DNA from 2 places in the Streptomyces sp. NPDC048349 genome. Region 2 is predicted to be linked to the other one. Evidence: riboswitches for the same ligand, from Rfam matches in the RefSeq annotation. Region 2 holds a riboswitch; the other holds the start of a gene.
What was found. Region 2 has a riboswitch for glycine ahead of gcvP (aminomethyl-transferring glycine dehydrogenase). Riboswitches for the same ligand answer to the same signal wherever they lie in the genome.
Positions count from the first base shown of each region.

Region 1: it holds a riboswitch for glycine, as region 2 does, so the genes downstream of both, gcvT (glycine cleavage system aminomethyltransferase GcvT) here and gcvP (aminomethyl-transferring glycine dehydrogenase) in region 2, are expected to answer to the same signal.

Region 1 covers NZ_JBEZLA010000004.1:66,724-77,304, forward strand. The annotation lists gene AB0D44_RS04290 (ABC transporter permease) at 1-9, opposite strand, end outside; gene AB0D44_RS04295 (ABC transporter substrate-binding protein) at 162-1,937, opposite strand; gene AB0D44_RS04300 (ABC transporter permease) at 2,012-3,007, opposite strand; gene AB0D44_RS04305 (enhanced serine sensitivity protein SseB C-terminal domain-containing protein) at 3,459-4,199, opposite strand; gene AB0D44_RS04310 (enhanced serine sensitivity protein SseB) at 4,254-4,997, opposite strand; gene AB0D44_RS04315 (AAA family ATPase) at 5,078-5,668, opposite strand; glycine riboswitch at 6,024-6,127, shown strand; gene gcvT (glycine cleavage system aminomethyltransferase GcvT) at 6,289-7,404, shown strand; gene gcvH (glycine cleavage system protein GcvH) at 7,493-7,873, shown strand; gene glyA (serine hydroxymethyltransferase) at 7,888-9,144, shown strand; gene AB0D44_RS04335 (L-serine ammonia-lyase) at 9,405-10,581, shown strand, end outside.
Region 2 covers NZ_JBEZLA010000048.1:48,503-59,083, reverse strand. The annotation lists gene AB0D44_RS24540 (DUF881 domain-containing protein) at 1-696, shown strand, start outside; gene AB0D44_RS24535 (small basic family protein) at 693-1,025, shown strand; gene AB0D44_RS24530 (DUF881 domain-containing protein) at 1,022-1,837, shown strand; gene AB0D44_RS24525 (FHA domain-containing protein) at 1,923-2,867, shown strand; gene AB0D44_RS24520 (MerR family transcriptional regulator) at 2,913-3,674, shown strand; gene AB0D44_RS24515 (bifunctional nuclease family protein) at 3,727-4,200, shown strand; gene AB0D44_RS24510 (MerR family transcriptional regulator) at 4,390-5,028, shown strand; gene AB0D44_RS24505 (DNA polymerase IV) at 5,072-6,526, shown strand; gene AB0D44_RS24500 (PRC-barrel domain-containing protein) at 6,598-6,963, opposite strand; glycine riboswitch at 7,076-7,174, shown strand; gene gcvP (aminomethyl-transferring glycine dehydrogenase) at 7,370-10,264, shown strand; gene AB0D44_RS24490 (DUF5999 family protein) at 10,350-10,556, opposite strand.

The DNA.
Region 1 (10,581 bases), on a different contig from region 2:
TGCAAGCACTGCGCTCGGCCTGGCTGCGGCCCGGGGGCGCCCCCTTCTGGAGAGCGCCCCCAAGCCGAAACCGCGGCCATCACCTGCCCTTCGTGCCTAGCGGGTGTGGCACTGGAACACTGGAACTGGGACTGCCTGGCTACTGCCGGACGGACGAACCGTTACTTCATGACACCGAGCGACGCGTAGTCGTACCGGCCGTTGTAGGCGTCGGAGGTGTACGCGTTCGTCAGGCGGCTGCTGCGCCAGGTGATCGTCTTGTCGTAGACGAAGGGCAGGTAGACCGCGGCCTCGGAGACCTTCTGGTTCATCGCCTTGTAGATCTCGCCGGCCTTGTTCGGGTCGGTCTCCGCGATGGCGTCGTCGAACAGCTTGTTGATCGCCGGGTCGTTCAGCTCGGAGAAGTTGTTGTTGCCGCTCTGCAGGATGAAGCGGCCGTCGACCAGCGGCTGGGAGAAGCCCTGCCCGGTCGGGAAGTCGGCGCCCCAGCCCATGATGATGATGCCGTAGCCCTTCTCCTTGACGACCTTCGGCGAACCGATGATGCCGGAGGTCTGGGCGCCGTCGAACTGGTCGACGTCGGCCTCGATGCCGACCTGCTTCAGGGCGTTCTGCAGGGAGACGGCCGTGGCGACCTCGACCGGCTTGTTGTTGCGGACCGCGATGGTGGTCTTGAAGCCGGACTCCTTGCCGCAGGCCTTGAGGGCTTCCTTGGCCTTCTCGAGGTTCGGCTTGCCGTCGTTCTTCAGGACCTCGTACGGGTCGTACTTGCCGTCGGAGCCCTTGATGCCCAGCGGGAGCATGTTGGGGGCGATGTCGCCACCGGCCTGCGGGCCGCCGCGGGCGGTCTGCAGGGACTTCTTGTCGGCCGCGTAGATGACGGCCTTGCGGCACTCGATGTTGTCGAACGGCGCGACGGTCTGCGGCATGACGGCGTAGCGGATGAAGCCGGTCTGGCCGTTGTCCAGGTTGTCCTTGTGGTCCTTCAGCGCGGTGGCGCGGGCCGCCTGGCCGATGCCGGTCGCGTTGATGTCCAGGTCGAACTCGCCGTTCATCAGACGCTTGTCCATGTCGTCCGCGTTCGCCATGAACGTGACCGAGATGGAGTCCGGGAGCGCCTTGCGGATGCTGTCCGACTCGGGCTTCCAGTTCTCGTTGCGCGAGAGCTTCATGCTCTTGTTGGGCTCGTACGAGTCGATCTTGTACGGGCCGCTCGAGAAGGGCTTCAGGCCGTACTTGGCCGCGGTGTCCTTCTCCTGCTTGACCGGGCTCGCCGCCGGCATGGCCAGCATCTGCTCGAAGTCACCGTTGGGCGCCGGGAGCTTGAAGATGATGGTCTTGGCGTCCGGGGTCTCGATCGCCTTGAGGCCGAGCTTGTCCGGAGCGGTGTCCTTGTACGGGCCCGGGTACTCGGTCTTCGGGTCGAGGACCTGCATCAGGTAGACCGGGCCGCCGGAGATGACGTCCTGGGCCCAGGTGCGCTCGATGCCGTACTTGATGTCCTGGGCGGTGACGGGCGTGCCGTCCTCCCAGGTCACGTTGTCCTTGAGGGTGTACTTGTAGGTCTTGCCGCCGTCGCTGATCTCGGCCTTGGCGGTGGCGAGGTCGGGGACGAGCTCGGTGCTCTGCTCGCCCGGGGCCGGCTTGTAGCTGACCAGCTGACGGGTGTAGTAGCGGGAGAAGTCCCACATGAAGCCGTAGTAACCGCGCTGCGGGTCCCACGAGTCGGCTTCCTGGGTACCGACGAACTTGAGCTCGCCGCCCTTCTTGTCCGACGCGTTGGCGATCTTGCCGATGCCGGCGTTGAAGCCGCCGGCGGACGCCGCCTTGTCTTCCTTCTTGTCGTCTCCGCCACAGGCGGTCGCGGTCAGCATGACCGCGAGCACGACGGCTGTGCCAGCGGCAAGCCTGCGCTTCGACGTGCGATGGGTAGTCACGATGCTCGCAACCCTCCGTTGTAGTTACGGTGTACGTACGGCTCGGAGCCGGTTCCTGGTGTGCCCTGCGATGGCTAGCGGGAGCCCTTCGGGTCGAGGGCGTCACGGACGCCGTCGCCGAAGAGGTTGAAGGCCAGCACGGTGATGAAGATCGCTACGCCGGGGAAGATCATGAAGAGCGGATCGTCCTCGTAGGTCCGCACGGCCGTGGAGAGGGTTTCTCCCCAGGACGGCGTGGGCGGCTTGACGCCGACTCCGAGGAAGCTCAGGGCGGCCTCGGTCAGCACGTTGGTGGGGATCATCAGCGTCGAGTAGACGGTGATGGGGGCCACCAGGTTGGGGAGCAGTTCGCGGAAGAGGATGTACATGCGGCCCGCGCCGAGGCTGCGCGCGGCTTCCACGTACTCGCGCTCGCGCAGCGACAGGGTCTGCCCGCGCACGATGCGGCCGATGTAGGGCCATCCGAAGAAGCCGATGACCAGCACCAGGACGGCGATCCGCAGGCCCGACCCCTCGAAGCCCCAGAGCTTGCTGGGGATGACGGAGATCAGCGCGATGATGAAGAGCAGTTGCGGGAAGGCCAGCAGCAGGTCCATCACGCGGCTGATCGCCGCGTCGATCCAGCCGCCGAAGTAGCCCGCGATGATGCCGAAGAAGGTGCCGAGCGAAACCGCCACGAAGGCGGACAGGAAGGCCACCAGGAGCGAGATCCGGGCGCCGTAGACGATCCGGCTGAACACGTCGCGGCCGTTGACCGGTTCGACGCCCAGCAGGAAGTCGCCGCTGATACCGCCCCAGTCGCCGGCCGGCAGGCCGAGCAGCGGGTCCAGCAGGTCCTCGTGCAGCTCCTCCGGCGGGTGGCCGAAGGCCTTGACGATCAGCGGCGCGAAGATCGCGACGAGGATCAGCAGGAGCACGATGACACCGCCGGCCAGGGCGACCTTGTCGCGCTTGAGGCGCAGCCAGGCGATCTTCCAGGGCGAACGTCCCTCGATCGCCTTCTGGGGGATTCCGGGGGCGTCCACGGCTGCGGGCTCGGCCGCGCTGGTGTCGTGCAGTGGTGCCGTCATCGTGGTGGGGACCCCTCTCGGCCGACGGTGGCCGGCCCATGCCCGCCGCTGTGGCGGCTTGTTTCTTTCGGCGTCGCTTGATGGTGCGAGTGGCGCGAAATGCGCCTGAAGTGCACGTGAAGGGCTGGCGATTGTCTGGTTGACCGGCCTTCGGTGGGGGGAGTCTTCAACGGCCTCTCAATCGGCCGCCAGACCTGCCGGGGATGTGATGCGCAACCGTGATCTGCACCGCCACCTTCCGTTATCCGAACCGCGCGCTCTGTTGAGCGGTGAAACACCGCCCCTTCGACGCGGAACGGACATCCGGCCCAACTGCCCTTTCGGACTTGGATCTTGGGCACTATCGGTGGATATGCCGAAGGCCGCACCGATGGGTCCGGTGCGGCCTTCGAGATGGTCGTCTCGTTATGCGGATGTCTGGATCTGCGGGCGGCGAGGGGGCCGGAGCGGCTCAGTACGCGGGCGCCTGGCCCTCGCGGTCGTAGAAGGGCCGGGTCTGCGCGCGCAGCCACATCGCGACGGGGTCGTGCTCGTCCGCCAGCGCGACCGTGCACACCGGGACGCCCTCGGGGACCACGCCGACCGACTGGCGCATCATCTCCCGTACGGATTCCAGCGCGGGCGCGGAGGCGTCGTACAGGTCGAGCCCCACGGCGAGGTACGGAGACCCGAGCGCGGGCTGCACCCAGGCGCGGCGCAGCGACCGGACGGCCGGGGTGCGGTGCGCGTGCTGGGTCAGCAGGCCGTAGAACTGCGGGAGCTCGAGGGAGGGCTCGGACAGCCGCAGCGGCCCGGCCGGCATCCGGTCCAGGCCGGTCGCGATCCGGCGCAGGTCGGCCCACGGGACGCCGAGCCCGCCGCCCTGGGCGTGCGGGTTGAGCCACAGGCCCCAGCGGTCCGGGTAGAGCGCGCGGGCGATGTCCCGCCCGGTGACCACCTCGTAGCCCCGGTTCCAGCCGCTGGCGGCCAGCTCCTGGGGGGAGGTGACGCAGGGCGCGTAGCCCAGGCTCTCGACCTCCATGCCGCCGTACTGGGCGTCGGGGGAACCCGGCTGCCCCTGCCAGAGCAGCATCCACAGCCGGCCCTCGCAGAGGGCATGCAGGAGCGACTCGTAGCTCTCATAGCGCCCCGGAGTCACCTGGCGCAGCATGTGCTCGACCTGCCCGGCCGCGGCCGTGCCTGACGCACTCACCCGGTACCCCTCTTCGTCCGCCCGTCGTCCACGCGTACCCCAGCTTAAGCGGCGCTACGGGAGGTAGAAGGGGCGTACGCGCTCACGAATCCAGTCCGTGACCGGGTCCTGCACGGCGTCGAGGAGGATCAACTGCACGGGCCAGGGCGGCGGGACCCGGGTCAGGGCCCGGCCGAGGGCCTCCATCGGCGCGCTGCGCATCTCGGGCTCCCATCCCACCAGGCGGACACCGACGAACAGTTCCGGCTCCCCGCCCTCGACGCTGGCGAGGCAGCGGTGCGCGGCGGCGACCACGCCGGTGGCCCGGAACTCCTCGGCGGCGGCGGCCAGGAAGTCCACCGGGTCCTCCTGCCAGTCCGGCTCGTAGAGCCGGACCCGACCGCCGGTGGACGGCCCGTCCAGCGGGGTCCGGCCGGTGCGGCACAGCTCCGCCACGGCGGGCGGGGGCAGCGGCACGCCGACGGCGCCCTCGGGGTTGAGCGCGATGCCGAGCTGCGGGGGCAGGCCGCGGGCGAACTCGACGGCGGGGGCCACGGCGAAGTCCATGCCGGGGCCGACGCAGAAGCGGAACTGGGCCTCGGAACTGTAGACCGGGACGTACGCCGCCCCGCCGATGTCCATGGTGGGCAGGTCGAGGCCGGCGGAGTCCTGGGCGCCGCCGCCGGGCAGGGGCACCCAGACGGGGCTGCGCCCGAGCACCTCGAGGATCCGGCCTCCGGCATCCGGCTGGCCGAGCGCCGCCCCGAGCACCTGCTCCAGCTCATTCGCGGGCCAGCCGCCGTTGCCGTTGCCTTGCATGCCCCTTGCCTCCGTTGGTTCCGCAGATGTCGTGCCGAGGTTAGCGGTGCGGGTCCGCTGCCGGGGCTCCGCCCCGGAGGTCAGGGGTGGAAGTCGATCCCGGTCGTCGCGGCTGCCGAGCGGCGGTCCAGGAGCGTGACCGAGGCGCAGCCGGCCGGGGGGCGGCCGGCCTCGGCCTCGCGGAGCAGCCGCGCCACCGCGCCCCGGTGGCGGGCGAAGGCGTACGCCGAGACCCGGCGCCCCCGCGCCGCCTGGCCGGACAGCGCCTCCTGCGGGCTGCTGTCCAGGAGCAGCAGGTGCAGCGCCCGGCCCCGGCGGCGGGCGACCGCCGCGAGCAGGCCCCGCACCCAGGCCTGGGTTCCGCAGTCGTGGACGACCACCGAGGCTCCGGAGCGCAGGGTCCGCCACAGCCCCCAGTAGTGCGCGACGCGCACCAGCGGCCGGTACACCGCGTAGGGCAGCCCCGCCGGCATCCGCCGCTCCCAGCGCTCGCGCGTGTCCTGGGAGTCGATCGCGCCGCCCTGCGCGGCCGCCCTCTTGATCAACGTGCTCTTGCCCCCGCCCGGCAGGCCGGACACCACCACGATGTCGCCCCCGGCGAAGCCGAGCCGGCGCGCCCCCCGCGCCCCGGGCCCGCGCAGGTCCCGCACCGCGCCGGTGCCGACGGTCATCCCGCTGCCGGCGCCGGTGCCAGCGTCGGCGTCGATGTCCGTACCGGCGCCGATGCCCGTACCCGTGCCCGCGCACGCCGTGCCGCTGCCGCCGCCGGCCCCGCGCTGCACCGGTACCGGCCCCCCGTCCACGGTCCCCGCGGCCGCCCCCGCTCCGAATCTCCGCACAGTGTTCGCCTCCCCCGAATCGGGTCACCAGGACCCTTGCCCACTGAGTGTAAAGAGACGGTAATCCGGCAGCACCGGTTCCGTTCCGGCTTCCCGGCAGCCGTACGGACTTTCGGGGCCGCACGCCCGATCACCACGGTGGCGTGCAATGATGTGCGCCATCTGGACCAACTGCATACCGGCCGCTTGAATCCGCGCGGGAGAGTCCCGGCACGCCGCGAGGCCGTGCACGGGCGCCGAAGGAGCAAGAACCTCCCTTGAATCTCTCAGGCCCCGTACCGCGTGGATGAGGCAGATCTGAAAAGCGAGCCGTCCCACGGACGGCTCCACCCAAGGTGCAAGCCGACGGTTCCCGGCGACGGGGGCACTTTCGGCGAACCTCTCAGGTTCCGATGACAGATGGGGAGGACCCTCCTCGTCATGTCATGCCCTGGGACTCGGGAGCCACACCCATGAGCACTGCCCCCCGTCTGACCGCCCTCGATGCGCTGCACCGCTCGCTCGGTGCGACCATGACCGACTTCGCGGGCTGGGACATGCCCCTGCGGTACGGCAGCGAGCGCGACGAGCACAACGCCGTGCGCACCAAGGCCGGCCTCTTCGACCTGTCCCACATGGGCGAGATCACCCTGACCGGCCCGGAGGCCGTGAAGGCCCTGGACTACGCGCTGGTCGGCAACATCTCCACCGTCGGCGTCGGCCGCGCCCGCTACACGCACATCTGCCAGGAGGACGGCGGGATCCTCGACGACCTGATCGTCTACCGCCTCGGCGAGACCGAGTTCATGGTCGTCGCCAATGCCTCCAACGCCCAGGTCGTGCTGGACGCGCTGACCGAGCGCGCCGCCGGCTTCGACACCGAGGTCCGCGACGACCGCGACGCGTACGCGCTGATCGCCGTCCAGGGCCCGGAGTCCCCCGGCATCCTCGCCTCGCTCACCGACGCCGACCTGGACGGGCTCAAGTACTACGCCGGGCTGCCCGGCACGGTGGCCGGGGTGCCCGCGCTGATCGCCCGTACGGGCTACACCGGCGAGGACGGCTTCGAGCTGTTCGTCGCCCCCGAGCACGCCGTGGAGCTGTGGCAGGCGCTGACCAAGGCGGGCGAGGGCGCCGGGCTGGTCCCGGCCGGCCTGTCCTGCCGCGACACCCTGCGCCTGGAGGCGGGCATGCCGCTGTACGGGCACGAGCTGACCACCTCGCTGACCCCGTTCGACGCGGGGCTGGGGCGGGTCGTGAAGTTCGAGAAGGAGGGGGACTTCGTCGGCCGCGCCGCGCTGGAGGGCGCCGCCGAGCGCGCCGCCACGAACCCCCCGCGCAAGCTGGTCGGCCTGATCGCCGAGGGCCGCCGCGTCCCGCGCGCCGGCTTCGCCGTCGTGGCCGACGGCCAGGTCATCGGCGAGGTCACCTCGGGCGCCCCGTCCCCGACGCTGGGCAAGCCGATCGCGATGGCGTACGTCGACGCGGCGCACGCCGCGCCCGGCACCTCCGGCGTCGGCGTGGACATTCGCGGTACCCATGAGCCGTACGAGGTCGTGGCCCTGCCGTTCTACAAGCGGCAGAAGTAGCCCCGTACGTCGTCTGCGCAGTACCGGCCGTCTCAGTACCCAAGACCGCTGTTCGTATCCACTCCCCCGCATCCAGGAGAATCAGGTCATGAGCAACCCCCAGCAGCTGCGTTACAGCAAGGAGCACGAGTGGCTGTCGGACGCCGAGGGCGGCGTCGCGACGGTCGGCATCACGGAGTTCGCGGCCAACGCGCTCGGTGACGTCGTCTACGCCCAGCTTCCCGAGGTGGGCGACACGGTGACCGCGGGCGAGACCTGCGGCGAACTGGAGTCGACCAAGTCGGTCAGCGACCTGTACTCCCCCGTCTCCGGCGAGGTCGTCGAGTCCAACCAGGACGTCGTCGACAACCCGGCGCTCGTGAACACGGACCCGTTCGAGGGCGGCTGGCTGTTCAAGGTGCGCGTCGCGGAGGAGCCGGACGACCTGCTCTCCGCCGACGAGTACGCCAAGCTCACCGCCGGTAACTGACCCAGGGGATCCTGATGTCCGTACTGAACACCCCTCTCCACGAACTCGACCCCGACGTCGCCGCCGCCGTCGACGCCGAGCTCGTGCGCCAGCAGTCGACCCTGGAAATGATCGCGTCGGAGAACTTCGCTCCGGTCGCCGTCATGGAGGCCCAGGGCTCGGTCCTGACCAACAAGTACGCCGAGGGCTACCCCGGCCGCCGCTACTACGGCGGCTGCGAGCACGTCGACGTGGTCGAGCAGATCGCGATCGACCGCATCAAGGCGCTCTTCGGCGCCGAGGCCGCGAACGTCCAGCCGCACTCGGGTGCGCAGGCCAACGCCGCCGCGATGTTCGCGCTGCTGAAGCCGGGCGACACGATCATGGGCCTGAACCTGGCCCACGGCGGTCACCTGACCCACGGCATGAAGATCAACTTCTCCGGCAAGCTCTACAACGTGGTGCCGTACCACGTCGACGAGACCGGCCAGGTCGACATGGCCGAGGTCGAGCGCCTCGCCAAGGAGTCCAAGCCGCAGCTGATCGTCGCGGGCTGGTCCGCCTACCCGCGCCAGCTGGACTTCGCCGCGTTCCGCCGCATCGCGGACGAGGTCGGCGCGTACCTGATGGTCGACATGGCGCACTTCGCCGGCCTGGTCGCCGCGGGTCTGCACCCGAACCCGGTGCCGCACGCCCACGTCGTCACCACCACCACGCACAAGACCCTCGGCGGCCCGCGCGGCGGTGTCATCCTGTCGACGCAGGAGCTGGCCAAGAAGATCAACTCGGCGGTCTTCCCCGGCCAGCAGGGCGGCCCGCTGGAGCACGTGATCGCCGCCAAGGCGGTCTCCTTCAAGGTCGCGGCCTCGGAGGAGTTCAAGGAGCGCCAGGTGCGCACCCTCGAGGGCGCGAAGATCATCGCCGAGCGCCTGGTGCAGCCGGACGTCACCGAGGTCGGCGTGTCCGTCCTCTCCGGCGGTACGGACGTCCACCTGGTCCTGGTCGACCTGCGCAACTCCGAGCTGGACGGCCAGCAGGCGGAGGACCGGCTCCACGAGATCGGCATCACGGTCAACCGGAACGCCATCCCGAACGACCCGCGTCCGCCGATGGTCACCTCGGGTCTGCGCATCGGTACGCCGGCGCTCGCCACCCGCGGCTTCGGCGCCGAGGAGTTCACCGAGGTCGCGGAGATCATCGCGGCCGCGCTGAAGCCTGCGTACGACAGCGAGTCGCTGGGGGCCCGCGTCTCCGCGCTCGCCGCGAAGTTCCCGCTGTACCCGTCGCTCTAGTCACGGGCTGGAAAGGGCCCGGCCTTGTTTCGCACAGGGCCGGGCCCTTGGTCATCCTCGCCGCAGGGGCAGGGGCAGGGGCTGGGGCAGGGCTGCGGAGCGTGAGCCGGCACCCGCCCGACCCGTCCGCGTCATCCTCACCACGCTCCGGGGCAGCCGAACCGTTCATTTCGCCGCGATAAGCTCGTCTGCCGGACAAAATCCGAAAATCCACCTCTCCTGCCCCCTCCCACCCCACGAGCAGACAAGGGAGTCCGCCAGTGGCCATCTCCGTCTTCGACCTCTTCTCCATCGGCATCGGCCCCTCCTCCTCCCACACGGTCGGTCCCATGCGGGCTGCGCGCATGTTCGTGATGCGGCTGAAGAAGGACGGTGTGCTCGCCCAGACCGCGTCCGTGCGCGCCGAGCTCTTCGGCTCCCTCGGCGCGACCGGCCACGGCCACGGCACCCCCAAGGCGGTCCTGCTGGGTCTGGAGGGCCACTCCCCCCGCACCGTGGACGTGGAGACGGCGGACGACGAGGTGGAGCGCATCCGCAAGAGCGGCCGCCTGCGGCTGCTCGGAGCGGAGATAGGCGACGGGCACGAGATCGCCTTCGACGAGCCGAACCAGCTGATCCTGCACCGCCGGCGTTCGCTGCCCTACCACGCGAACGGCATGACGCTCTTCGCGTACGACGCCGCCGGCACCCCGCTGCTGGAGAAGACGTACTACTCGGTCGGCGGCGGCTTCGTCGTGGACGAGGACGCGGTCGGCGAGGACCGGATCAAGCTCGACGACACGGTGCTGAAGTACCCCTTCCGCTCCGGCGACGAGATGCTGCGCCTGGCGAACGAGACGGGCCTGTCGATCTCCTCCCTGATGCTGGAGAACGAGAAGGCCTGGCGCACCGAGGACGAGATCCGCGAGGGCCTGCTGGAGATCTGGCGCGTCATGCAGTCCTGCGTCGCGCGCGGCATGTCCCGCGAGGGCATCCTCCCGGGCGGCCTGCGGGTCAAGCGCCGGGCCGCCTCCACGGCCCGCCAGCTGCGCACCGAGGGCGACCCGATGATGCACCGCAGCGAGTGGACGACCATCTACGCGATGGCGGTCAACGAGGAGAACGCGGCGGGTGGCCGGGTCGTCACCGCCCCGACCAACGGCGCGGCGGGTGTCCTGCCGGCCGTCCTGCACTACTACACGAACTTCGTGCCGGGCGCGGATGAGGACGGCGTGGTCCGCTTCCTCCTCGCGGCGGGTGCGATCGGCATGCTGTTCAAGGAGAACGCCTCGATCTCCGGCGCCGAGGTCGGCTGCCAGGGCGAGGTCGGCTCGGCCTGCTCGATGGCGGCCGGCGCCCTCGCCGAGGTGCTGGGCGGCACCCCGGAGCAGGTCGAGAACGCGGCCGAGATCGGCATGGAGCACAACCTGGGCCTGACCTGTGACCCCGTCGGCGGCC
Region 2 (10,581 bases):
GCCGCCATGGTCGTCACGCTGGGTGCTGCCGAGGCGCGGCTGTCCGCGCCGGTGCTGGCCAAGGAGCGGCAGGAGCTGATCGAGCGCGTGGAGCGGGCCGATGAGCGCGCGCACGGTCTGGAGCGGGCCATCGAGCGGCTGCGGACGGACGTCGCGGAGCGCCAGCGGGCCGCGCTCAAGCAGCCCGGCAGCGGCCAGGGCGAGCTCGTGGCGCTGCTGTCCGGGGCCACGGAGGTGCGTGGTCCCGGGATCAAGCTGGTCGTGGACGACGCCAAGGGCGCGTCGTCGGGCGACGGGGGCGGGCCGCGGGAGAGCGCCGGTTTCTCGGACACCGGCCGGGTCCGCGACCGGGATATGCAGAAGATCGTCAACGGGCTGTGGCAGTCCGGGGCGGAGGCCGTCTCGATCAACGGGCAGCGGCTGACGGCGCTGTCGGCGATCAGGGCCGCCGGTGACGCGATACTGGTCGACAACAGGCCGCTGGTGCCGCCGTACGAAGTGCTGGCGGTGGGGGACAAGAAGCGGCTCGGCACCGCCTTCCAGGATTCGGCGGACGGACAGTACCTGCACGTGCTGCAGGAGAGCTACGGGATCCGCTACACGCTGTCCGCCGCGGACGAGGTGCGGTTGCCGGCCGCGTCGAGCCTGACCGTGCGTACAGCTACAGCAGCAGAGCAGCAGAAGGGTGCATCGTGATCGCGGTACTGGGCCTCTTGGCCGGAGTGGTGGTCGGACTTCTGGTCCGGCCCGAAGTGCCGGCCGTGGTGGAGCCTTATCTGCCGATCGCCGTGGTGGCGGCGCTGGACGCGGTGTTCGGGGGCCTGCGCGCGATGCTGGACGGCATCTTCGTGGACAAGGTCTTCGTGGTGTCGTTCCTGTCGAACGTGGTCGTGGCAGCGCTGATCGTCTTCCTCGGCGACAAGCTGGGTGTCGGCTCGCAGCTTTCCACGGGTGTGGTCGTGGTCCTCGGCATCCGCATCTTCTCCAATGCCGCGGCCATCCGCCGGCACGTGTTCCGGGCGTGAGGCCGATGAGTACGAATGACACTCCGCCCGAGGAACCGAACGTCCCCGAGCAGCCTCTTGAGAAGGGGACGGAGCCGGCGGCGGAGGTGCCCGAGCAGACGGGCCGGCAGCGGCTCGCGGCCGGGCTGTGGCCCCCGCGGGTGAGCAGGGCCCAATTGATCGTGGCTCTGCTGCTGTTCGTCCTGGGGCTCGGGCTGGCCATCCAGGTGCGGTCGACCAGCGACTCCAGTGCGCTGCGGGGGGCCCGCCAGGAGGACCTCGTACGGATCCTCGACGAGCTGGACGGGCGGACCAAGCGCCTGGAGGAGGAGAAGCAGCGGCTGGAGGATCAGCGCAAGGAACTGGAGAGCAGTTCCAATCAGGCCGAGGAGGCCCGCAAGCAGACCGTGGAGAAGGAGCGCCAACTCGGCATCCTGGCCGGTACGGTGGCAGCTCAGGGACCCGGTATCACGCTGAAGATCACCGATCCCAAGGGCCTCGTGCGGTCCGACCAGTTGCTGGACACCCTTCAGGAACTGCGGGCGGCGGGGGCCGAGGCGATCCAGATCAACGGGGTGCGCGTGGTGGCGGGCTCGTACTTCTCGGACGAGAGCGGCGGGGTCGGGATCGACGGTACGAAGATCACACAGCCCTATGAGTTCAGGGTGATCGGCAAGTCCCAGGATCTGGAGCCGGCCCTCAACATCCCCGGCGGTGTCGTGCAGACGTTGGAGAAGGAACAGGCCACGGTCGCCGTCACACGGTCGGCGAAGATCGTTGTGGATGCCTTGCGGGCTGCGAAGCAGCCTGACTACGCTCGGTCGTCATCGTGAGGATGCGGAGCGGAGAGTGGACCGGCTCACGCGGGCGGATGCCTGCGGGGGGTCGGCGCACCGAAGTCGCGGTGCGTGGTGGAAACTGTCTGGTGGTTACGGACGTTGTGAGGTTGTCCGGGTCGGCAGGTGTGTGCATTCGGAGTTCGTCCTGCCCCACGGGCGGGTCTGTTTCGGTCAAGGGGAATCGCCCGTGAAGTTGTTTGAGAAGTTGTTCGGCAAGAAGAACCGCGAGGAAAGCGGTGCGGCACGTCACCGTGCCGGGCACGGCGATGCGGAAGGGCAGGGCGACCGGCCGCTCTTCCGTGACGAGGTCGCGGGCGGGGGTGACGTTTCGGGCGGATACGGCGCGTCGTCTGTTGACCCTGCTGGTACCGGACGCATAGGTTTCGGTGAACCATCAACCTCAAGTGCGGGTGGAGGGTTTGCCCCCGATCCGTATGCCACCAATGCCTCCGCGGGGCAGCCGCGGCGCGAGGAGCCGTCCATGTCGGCCGAGCAGGTTTGCAGCAGGTGCGGACACCGCAGCGATGCGGCCAGCCGGTTCTGCTCCAACTGCGGAGCGCCGCTGCGGGCGGGCCTGACGCCGGAGCGTGCCTCGGAGACCACGTCCACCATCTCGATCTCCGGCCTCGAGGCCTACGAGGCCGAGGTGACGGGACAGACGCACGTGTCGTCCTCGCTGTCCCCCGAGGCCCAGGCCGCGGTGGAAGCGCTGCCCCCCGGTTCCGCCCTGCTCATCGTGCGGCGCGGTCCCAACTCGGGCAGCCGCTTCCTGCTGGACGGTGAGCTGACCACGGCGGGCCGGCATCCGCAGAGCGACATCTTCCTGGACGACGTCACCGTCTCCCGGCGCCATGTCGAGTTCCGCAGGAGCCAGGACGGCGGCTTCACCGTCGCCGACGTCGGCAGCCTCAACGGCACGTACGTCAACCGCGAGCCGATCGACTCCGTGGCGCTGCACAACGGCGACGAGGTGCAGATCGGCAAGTACCGGCTGGTCTTCTACGCGAGCCTGCGGGGCGTCTGACCCCCCAGGCTCCGTACGGGGGCACCCCCATCAAGGGAAGGTCCCATGCTGCGCACTCCGACGGGTGGTGCCGGAAACGACGCCGCCGGCTCGGCCGGGCGGCTGGTGAGCATCGGCACGGTGCTCACCACGCTGCGTGACGAGTTCCCCGAAGTCACGATCTCGAAGATCCGTTTCCTGGAGGCGGAGGGGCTCGTCGAGCCCAGGCGCACACCCTCCGGATACCGCAAGTTCAGCGCCGAGGACGTCGAGCGCCTCGCGCACATCCTGCGTCTGCAGCGCGACCACTACCTGCCGCTGAAGGTCATCCGCGAGCAGCTCGACGCCCTGGCCCGCGGCGAGCAGATCCGGATCCCCGCGCCCACGCCGCACGGGGAGTCCGTCGATCCGGCGGGCCCCTCGGCCGTCTACGGGGAGGTGCGCCGGGAACGGCCCACGGCGGCCCGGGTGGGCCGTGCCGAGCTCCTCGCGGCCGCCGGGGTGGACGAGGCCCAGCTGGTCGAGTGGGAGTCGTACGGGCTGCTCGCCGAGGCACCGGGCGGGGGATTCGACGCCGAGGCGGTCACGGTGGCCCGGCTGGTGGCCGACCTGGGGCGGTTCGGGCTGGAGCCGCGGCACCTGCGCGCCATGAAGGCCGCCGCGGACCGGGAGGCGGGCCTGGTGGAGCAGGTCGTGGCGCCCCTGAGGCGGCACCGCAACCCCCAGACCAGGGCGCACGCGGAGGCCACGTTGAAGGAGCTCGCAGGGCTCTCCGTACGGCTCCACGAGGCCCTGGTGCAGACCGCCCTCGGGGTCCGGCTGCCGTGAGCGAAGGGGCCCCGACTACCCAAACCTGCCGGGCAGGTCCTAGGGTTGCTGTGTGAACGAGCTCGACGTTGTGGGTGTCCGGGTGGAAATGCCCTCCAACCAACCGATCGTGCTCCTGCGTGAAGTGGGAGGCGACCGGTACCTGCCCATCTGGATCGGTCCTGGGGAGGCGACCGCCATTGCCTTCGCGCAGCAGGGCATGGCCCCTGCCCGACCACTGACGCACGACCTGTTCAAGGACGTGCTCGAGGCGGTCGGCGAGGAGCTCACCGAGGTACGGATCACGGATCTGCGGGAAGGCGTCTTCTACGCGGAGCTCGTCTTCGCCAGCGGGGTCGAGGTGAGCGCGCGGCCTTCCGACGCCATAGCACTGGCCCTGCGCACCGGTACGCCGATCTACGGCAGTGACGGGGTGCTCGACGACGCCGGGATCGCGATACCGGACGAGCAGGAGGACGAGGTGGAGAAGTTCCGCGAGTTCCTCGACCAGATCTCGCCCGAGGACTTCGGCACCGGCCCGCAGTGAGTCGACGGCCGCTTCGGCCGCGTCGTCCCACGGGGACTGTCAGCCCATTCGAGTAGCCTTTCCCCGCAAAGGGATACGGGAAACCACTCTCAGGGTGATTATCACTCGGCGTGCCGAGTGTGGCGATCGTTGACGCACCCCTGGTGACTGCCTACCTTCAAGGTGGCAGGTCAAGGACGGAGGGTCGGCGTGAGGATCACGGGCGACGGTACGACCGGGGGCATCCCCGCACGGAGTGACGGTGGACCGTACCCGCTGCACGGCAGTGCGGCCGGTTCCGCGCGCCGTCAGCCGGAGTCGGCGCCGGTCGGACCGGTGGGCGCAGACCCGGCGCCCGAGCAGGTCGGCTACCGCGGGCCGACGGCGTGTGCCGCGGCCGGCATCACCTACCGGCAGCTCGACTACTGGGCGCGGACGGGGTTGGTGGAGCCGAGCGTGCGCCCCGCCTACGGTTCGGGGACGCAGCGGCTCTACAGCTTCCGCGACGTCGTGGTCCTCAAGATCGTCAAGCGCTTCCTGGACACCGGGGTGGCGCTGCAGAACATCCGTACGGCCGTACAGCACCTGCGTGACCGGGGCTTCTCGGACCTCGAGCGGATGACGCTGATGAGCGACGGCGCCACCGTGTACGAGTGCACGTCGCCCGACCAGGTCGTGAGCCTGCTCCAGGGCGGGCAGGGTGTCTTCGGCATCGCCGTGGGCGTGGTCTGGCGCGACGTGGAGAGCGCGCTGTCGCAGCTGCACGGGGAGCGCGTGGACACCGGCGAGACGCTGGTCGGGCACAATCCCGCGGACGAGCTGGCAGCCCGGCGCAACCGGGCCGGCTGACCGGGCCGCGGCCCTGTCAGTCCCGTAGGGCAGCATCGGGCATGTGAGAGCCGCGCCGACCATTCTGCATCTGGACATGGATGCCTTCTACGCGTCCGTGGAGCAGGCGTCGAAGCCGAGCCTGCGGGGCAAGGCCGTCATCGTGGGCGGCCTCGGACCGCGCGGGGTCGTCGCCACCGCCTCGTACGAGGCCAGGCGCTTCGGGGTGCATTCGGCGATGCCGATGGCCCAGGCGCGCCGGCTCTGCCCCAACGGCGCCTACCTGATCCCCCGCTTCACGCTCTACCGGCAGGTCAGCGATGTGGTGATGGCCCTGCTGCGGGAGCTGTCGCCGTTGGTGGAGCCGCTCAGTCTGGACGAGGCCTTCGTGGACCTGGAGGCGGGCGGGGTGGCCTTCGACTCGTCGGCCGCCCGGGCCGCCGGGGAGCGGCTGCGGGCGGACATCAGGGCCGCGACGGGGCTCAGCGGGTCGGTGGGGCTGGCCGGGTCGAAGATGCTGGCCAAGGTGGCGTCCGAGGAGGCCAAGCCGGCGGGGCTGCTGCTGATCGAGCCGGGGACCGAGCGCGAGCTCCTTGCGCCGATGTCGGTCCGCACCCTGCCCGGGGTGGGGCCGGCCACCGGAGAGCACCTGCGGCGCGCCGGGATCACCACCGTGGGGGACCTGGCGGAGGCCGGGGAGGACGAGCTGGTGCGGATGCTCGGGCGCTCGCACGGGGTGGGTCTGTACCGGATGGCGCTGGGGATCGACGAGCGGCCGGTGGTCGCGGAGCGGGACGCGAAGTCGGTGTCGGTGGAGGACACCTTCGACGTGGACCTGCACGACCGGGTGCGGATCAGGACCGAGGTGCAGCGGCTGGCGGACCGGTGCGTGCAGCGGCTGCGGGGGTCGGGGCACTCGGGGCGCACGATCGTGCTGAAGGTGCGCCGGTACGACTTCTCGACGCTGACGCGTTCCGAGACGCTGCGCGGGCCCACCGACGATTCCTCCGTGGTGCGCGAGGCCGCGGCGCGGCTGCTGGAGGGCGTGGACACCACGGGCGGCGTGCGGCTGCTGGGCGTGGGGGTGACCGGGCTGGCGGACTACACGCAGGAGGACCTGTTCGCGCAGTCGCTCACCGCCGACCCGGCGCACGGCGGGGCGGGGGAGTCCGCCGGGCCTGAGGGGGCTGCCGAGACCGGGGCGGCGGGCGGGGCCGGTGGGGCCGTCGCGGGGCCTGTGGAGGGCGTGGAGGGTGCGGAGCCTTCCGGGGGGCCCGGGGGGCCCGAGGCCGCTCCCGAGCGGAGCTGGGGGGCCGGGAGCGACGTACGGCACGCCGTGTACGGGCCCGGATGGGTGCAGGGCAGCGGGGTCGGGCGGGTGACCGTACGGTTCGAGCAGCCCGGATCGCAGCCCGGCCGGGTGCGGACCTTCCGGGTGGACGACCCCGAGCTGGAGCCGTCCGATCCGCTGCCGCTGGTGGGGGAGGAGCCGCCTGCCGGCGGCCTCCTGAGCTCCTGAGCTCCTGAGCTCTCCGTCTCCCGGTCTCCCCTGGTGTCCTCGCCTTACGATCTCCCGGGCTCCCGTGCCCGCTAGCCCTCCTCGCCCGCCAGGCGGCCGAAGTCGCGTTGGAAGTCGCTGGGCAGGGTCACGTCCAGGCCGTAGTGGTGGTAGAGCTGCAGCTCCTGTTCGGGGGAGAGATGGCGGCCGACGCCGAAATCGGGGGCGTCCTTGATCAGGGAACGGTCGAAGGGCACCCGCAGGGTGTCGCCGACCACCTCGCTCGGCTCCAGGGGGACGAAGGCGTCCCGGCTGAAGAGGCCGGTCCGGACCGCCGCCCATTCCGGAACTCCGGTGGCATCGTCGAGGTAGACCTCGTCGATCGTGCCGATCTTGGTGCCATTGCGGTCGAACGCCTTGCGGCCGATCAGGCTGCGCGGATCGATGTCGGTCTGCACGGTCCCTCCAAATGGTCGCAACTCCTCCGTAATGACTACAGAAGGGCATATCGGGAAAGGAGGCCACTCGGGGAGGGTCCAGATCCTCGCTGGTAGGCTGGGTGATGGCTGTCGACCCTGTGCGGGAGAGTCCTCCGAGCGAACGCGACGGAGGCGCCGAAGGAGCAAATCCTCCCCGGAATCTCTCAGGCATACGTACCGCACGGACGAGGCCACTCTGGAAAGCAGGGGCGGGTACCGGGCGCGCAGTGCCGGTTCCCCTCCTCACCGACGGTGAAAGCCGGGCTCTCGGGTTCTCCCGCGACTCCCGGTGAAACTCTCAGGTTGAGATGACAGAGGGGGAGGCCGTCCGGGTGCCCGCGCCGTGGTGCCCCTCGCAGGTCATACGACCAGGAGGCCTCCGTACATGACCGCCAACCGCATTCCGCTCTCCCAGCTGGAGCGAGGCATCCCCTTCGAGCAGCGCCACATCGGCCCGGATGCCGAGGCGCAGGCGAAGATGCTCGCCCACGTGGGCTACGGCTCCCTGGACGAACTGACCGCCGCCGCGGTGCCGGATGTCATCAAGACCGCCGCAGCGCTCGACCTGCCCGAGGCGCGGACCGAGGCCGAGGTGCTGGCCGAGCTGCGTTCGCTCGCCGACCGCAACCAGGTCCTCTCCTCGATGATCGGCCTCGGCTACTACGGCACCTTCACGCCGCCGGTGATCCTGCGCAACGTGATGGAGAACCCGGCCTGGTACACGGCCTACACCCCGTACCAGCCCGAAATCTCCCAGGGCCGCCTCGAGGCGCTGCTGAACTTCCAGACCGTCGTCGCCGACCTCACCGGCCTGCCGACCTCCGGCGCCTCGCTGCTCGACGAGGGCACCGCGGCCGCCGAGGCCATGTCGCTCGCCCGCCGGGTGGGCAAGGTCAAGGGCGGCGTCTTCCTGATCGACGCGGACGCGCTGCCGCAGACCATCGCCGTGATCGAGACCCGCGCCGAGCCCACGGGTGTCGAGGTCGTCGTCGCGGACCTCTCGGACGGCATCCCGGCCGAGATCGCCGAGCGCGGCGTCTTCGGCGTGCTGGTCCAGTACCCCGGCGCCTCCGGTGCCGTACGGGAGATCAAGCCGCTGATCGACCAGGCGCACGAGCTCGGTGCCATCGTCACCGTCTCGGCCGACCTGCTCGCGCTGACGCTGCTGACCTCCCCGGGCGAGCTGGGCGCCGACATCGCCGTCGGCACCACGCAGCGCTTCGGTGTCCCGATGGGCTTCGGCGGACCGCATGCCGGTTACATGGCCGTCCAGGCCAAGCACGCGCGCTCGCTGCCGGGCCGTCTCGTCGGCGTCTCCGTGGACGCGGACGGCAACAAGGCGTACCGCCTGGCCCTGCAGACCCGCGAGCAGCACATCCGCCGCGAGAAGGCCACCAGCAACATCTGCACCGCGCAGGTGCTGCTGGCCGTCATGGCCGCCATGTACGCCGTCTACCACGGCCCGGACGGCCTGCGGACGATCGCCCGCCGCACCCACCGCTACGCCACCCTGCTCGCCGCGGGCCTGCAGGCCGGCGGGGTCGAGATCGTGCACGGCGCCTACTTCGACACGATCACGGCCCGGGTCCCGGGCCGCGCGGCCGAGGTCGTCGCCGCCGCCCGCCGCGGCGGGGTCAACCTCTACCAGGCCGACGCGGACCACGTCTCCGTCGCCTGCGACGAGACCACGCTGCGCGCCGACATCGAGGCCGTCTGGGCCGCCTTCGGCGTCCCCGGCTCCGCCGCGGACATCGAGGCGCTCGACGAGACCACGGTCGACACCCTGCCCGAGGGCCTGCTGCGCTCGGACGACTACCTGACGCACCCGGTCTTCCACCAGCACCGTTCCGAGACCGCGATGCTGCGCTACCTGCGCAAGCTCTCGGACAAGGACTACGCGCTGGACCGCGGCATGATCCCGCTGGGCTCCTGCACCATGAAGCTCAACGCGACCACCGAGATGGAGCCGGTGACCTGGCCCGAGTTCGGCCAGCTGCACCCGTTCGCCCCGGTCGAGCAGGCCGAGGGGTACCTCACGCTCATCAACGAGCTGGAGGAACGTCTCTGCGAGGTCACCGGCTACGACAAGGTCTCCATCCAGCCGAACGCCGGCTCCCAGGGTGAGCTCGCCGGCCTGCTGGCCGTGCGCGCCTACCACCGGGCCAACGGCGACGAGCAGCGCACCGTCTGCCTCATCCCGTCCTCCGCGCACGGCACCAACGCCGCCAGCGCCGTGATGGCCGGCATGAAGGTCGTCGTCGTCAAGACCGCCGACGACGGCGAGGTGGACGCGGACGACCTGCGCGCCAAGATCGAGCAGTACCGCGACGAGCTCTCGGTGCTGATGATCACCTACCCCTCGACGCACGGTGTGTTCGAGGAGCACGTCGCCGACATCTGCGCCCAGGTGCACGAGGCCGGCGGCCAGGTCTACGTGGACGGCGCCAACCTCAACGCCCTGGTGGGCCTGGCGAAGCCCGGTCACTTCGGCGGCGACGTCTCGCACCTGAACCTGCACAAGACCTTCTGCATCCCGCACGGAGGCGGTGGTCCGGGCGTCGGCCCGGTCGGTGTCCGGGCGCACCTGGCCCCGTACCTGCCGAACCACCCGCTGCAGCCGACGGCCGGCCCGGAGACGGGCGTCGGCCCGATCTCGGCCGCCCCGTGGGGTTCGGCCGGCATCCTGCCGATCTCCTGGTCGTACGTGCGCCTCATGGGCGGCGAGGGCCTCAAGCGCGCCACCCAGGTCGCGGTGCTCGGCGCGAACTACATCGCCAAGCGCCTGGAGCCGCACTACCCCGTGCTCTACACGGGCCCGGGCAACCTGGTCGCGCACGAGTGCATCATCGACCTGCGTCCGCTGTCGAAGGCGACGGGCGTGAGCGTGGACGACATCGCCAAGCGCCTGATCGACTACGGCTTCCACGCGCCGACCATGTCCTTCCCGGTGGCCGGCACGCTGATGATCGAGCCGACCGAGTCCGAGGACCTCGTCGAGATCGACCGCTTCTGCGACGCGATGATCGCCATCCGCGGCGAGATCGAGAAGGTCGCGGCCGGCGAGTGGCCGGTGGACGACAACCCGCTGGCCAACTCCCCGCACACCGCGGCGGCGCTGGGCGGCGAGTGGAACCACCCGTACACGCGTGACGAGGCCGTCTTCCCGGGCGGGGTCACGGCTGCGGAGAAGTACTGGCCGCCGGTGCGCCGCATCGACGGTGCGTTCGGCGACCGGAACCTGGTCTGCTCCTGCCCGCCGCTGGACGAGTACGACAACTGAGCATGAACAAGGGGCCGGCCCGGGAATCCTCCCGGACCGGCCCCTTCGTCGTCGCCGCGCCGCCGCGGCCGGTCGCCGCTGCCGTCTAGGCGGCCTTCATCACCTGGGCGGCCGCGAGCGGCCGGTGCGGGGCGATGATCTGGCCGTCCGGCAGCAGCTCACCGGTGTCCTCGAAGAGCAGGACGCCGTTGCACAGCAGGCTCCAGCCCTGTTCCGGGTGGTTGGCCACCGGGAGCGCGGCCTCCCGGTCGGCGGATTCGGCTGACGGGCAGGCTGGCTGGTGCTGGCACATGGATGCGTTCTTTCGCTGCGGTGTG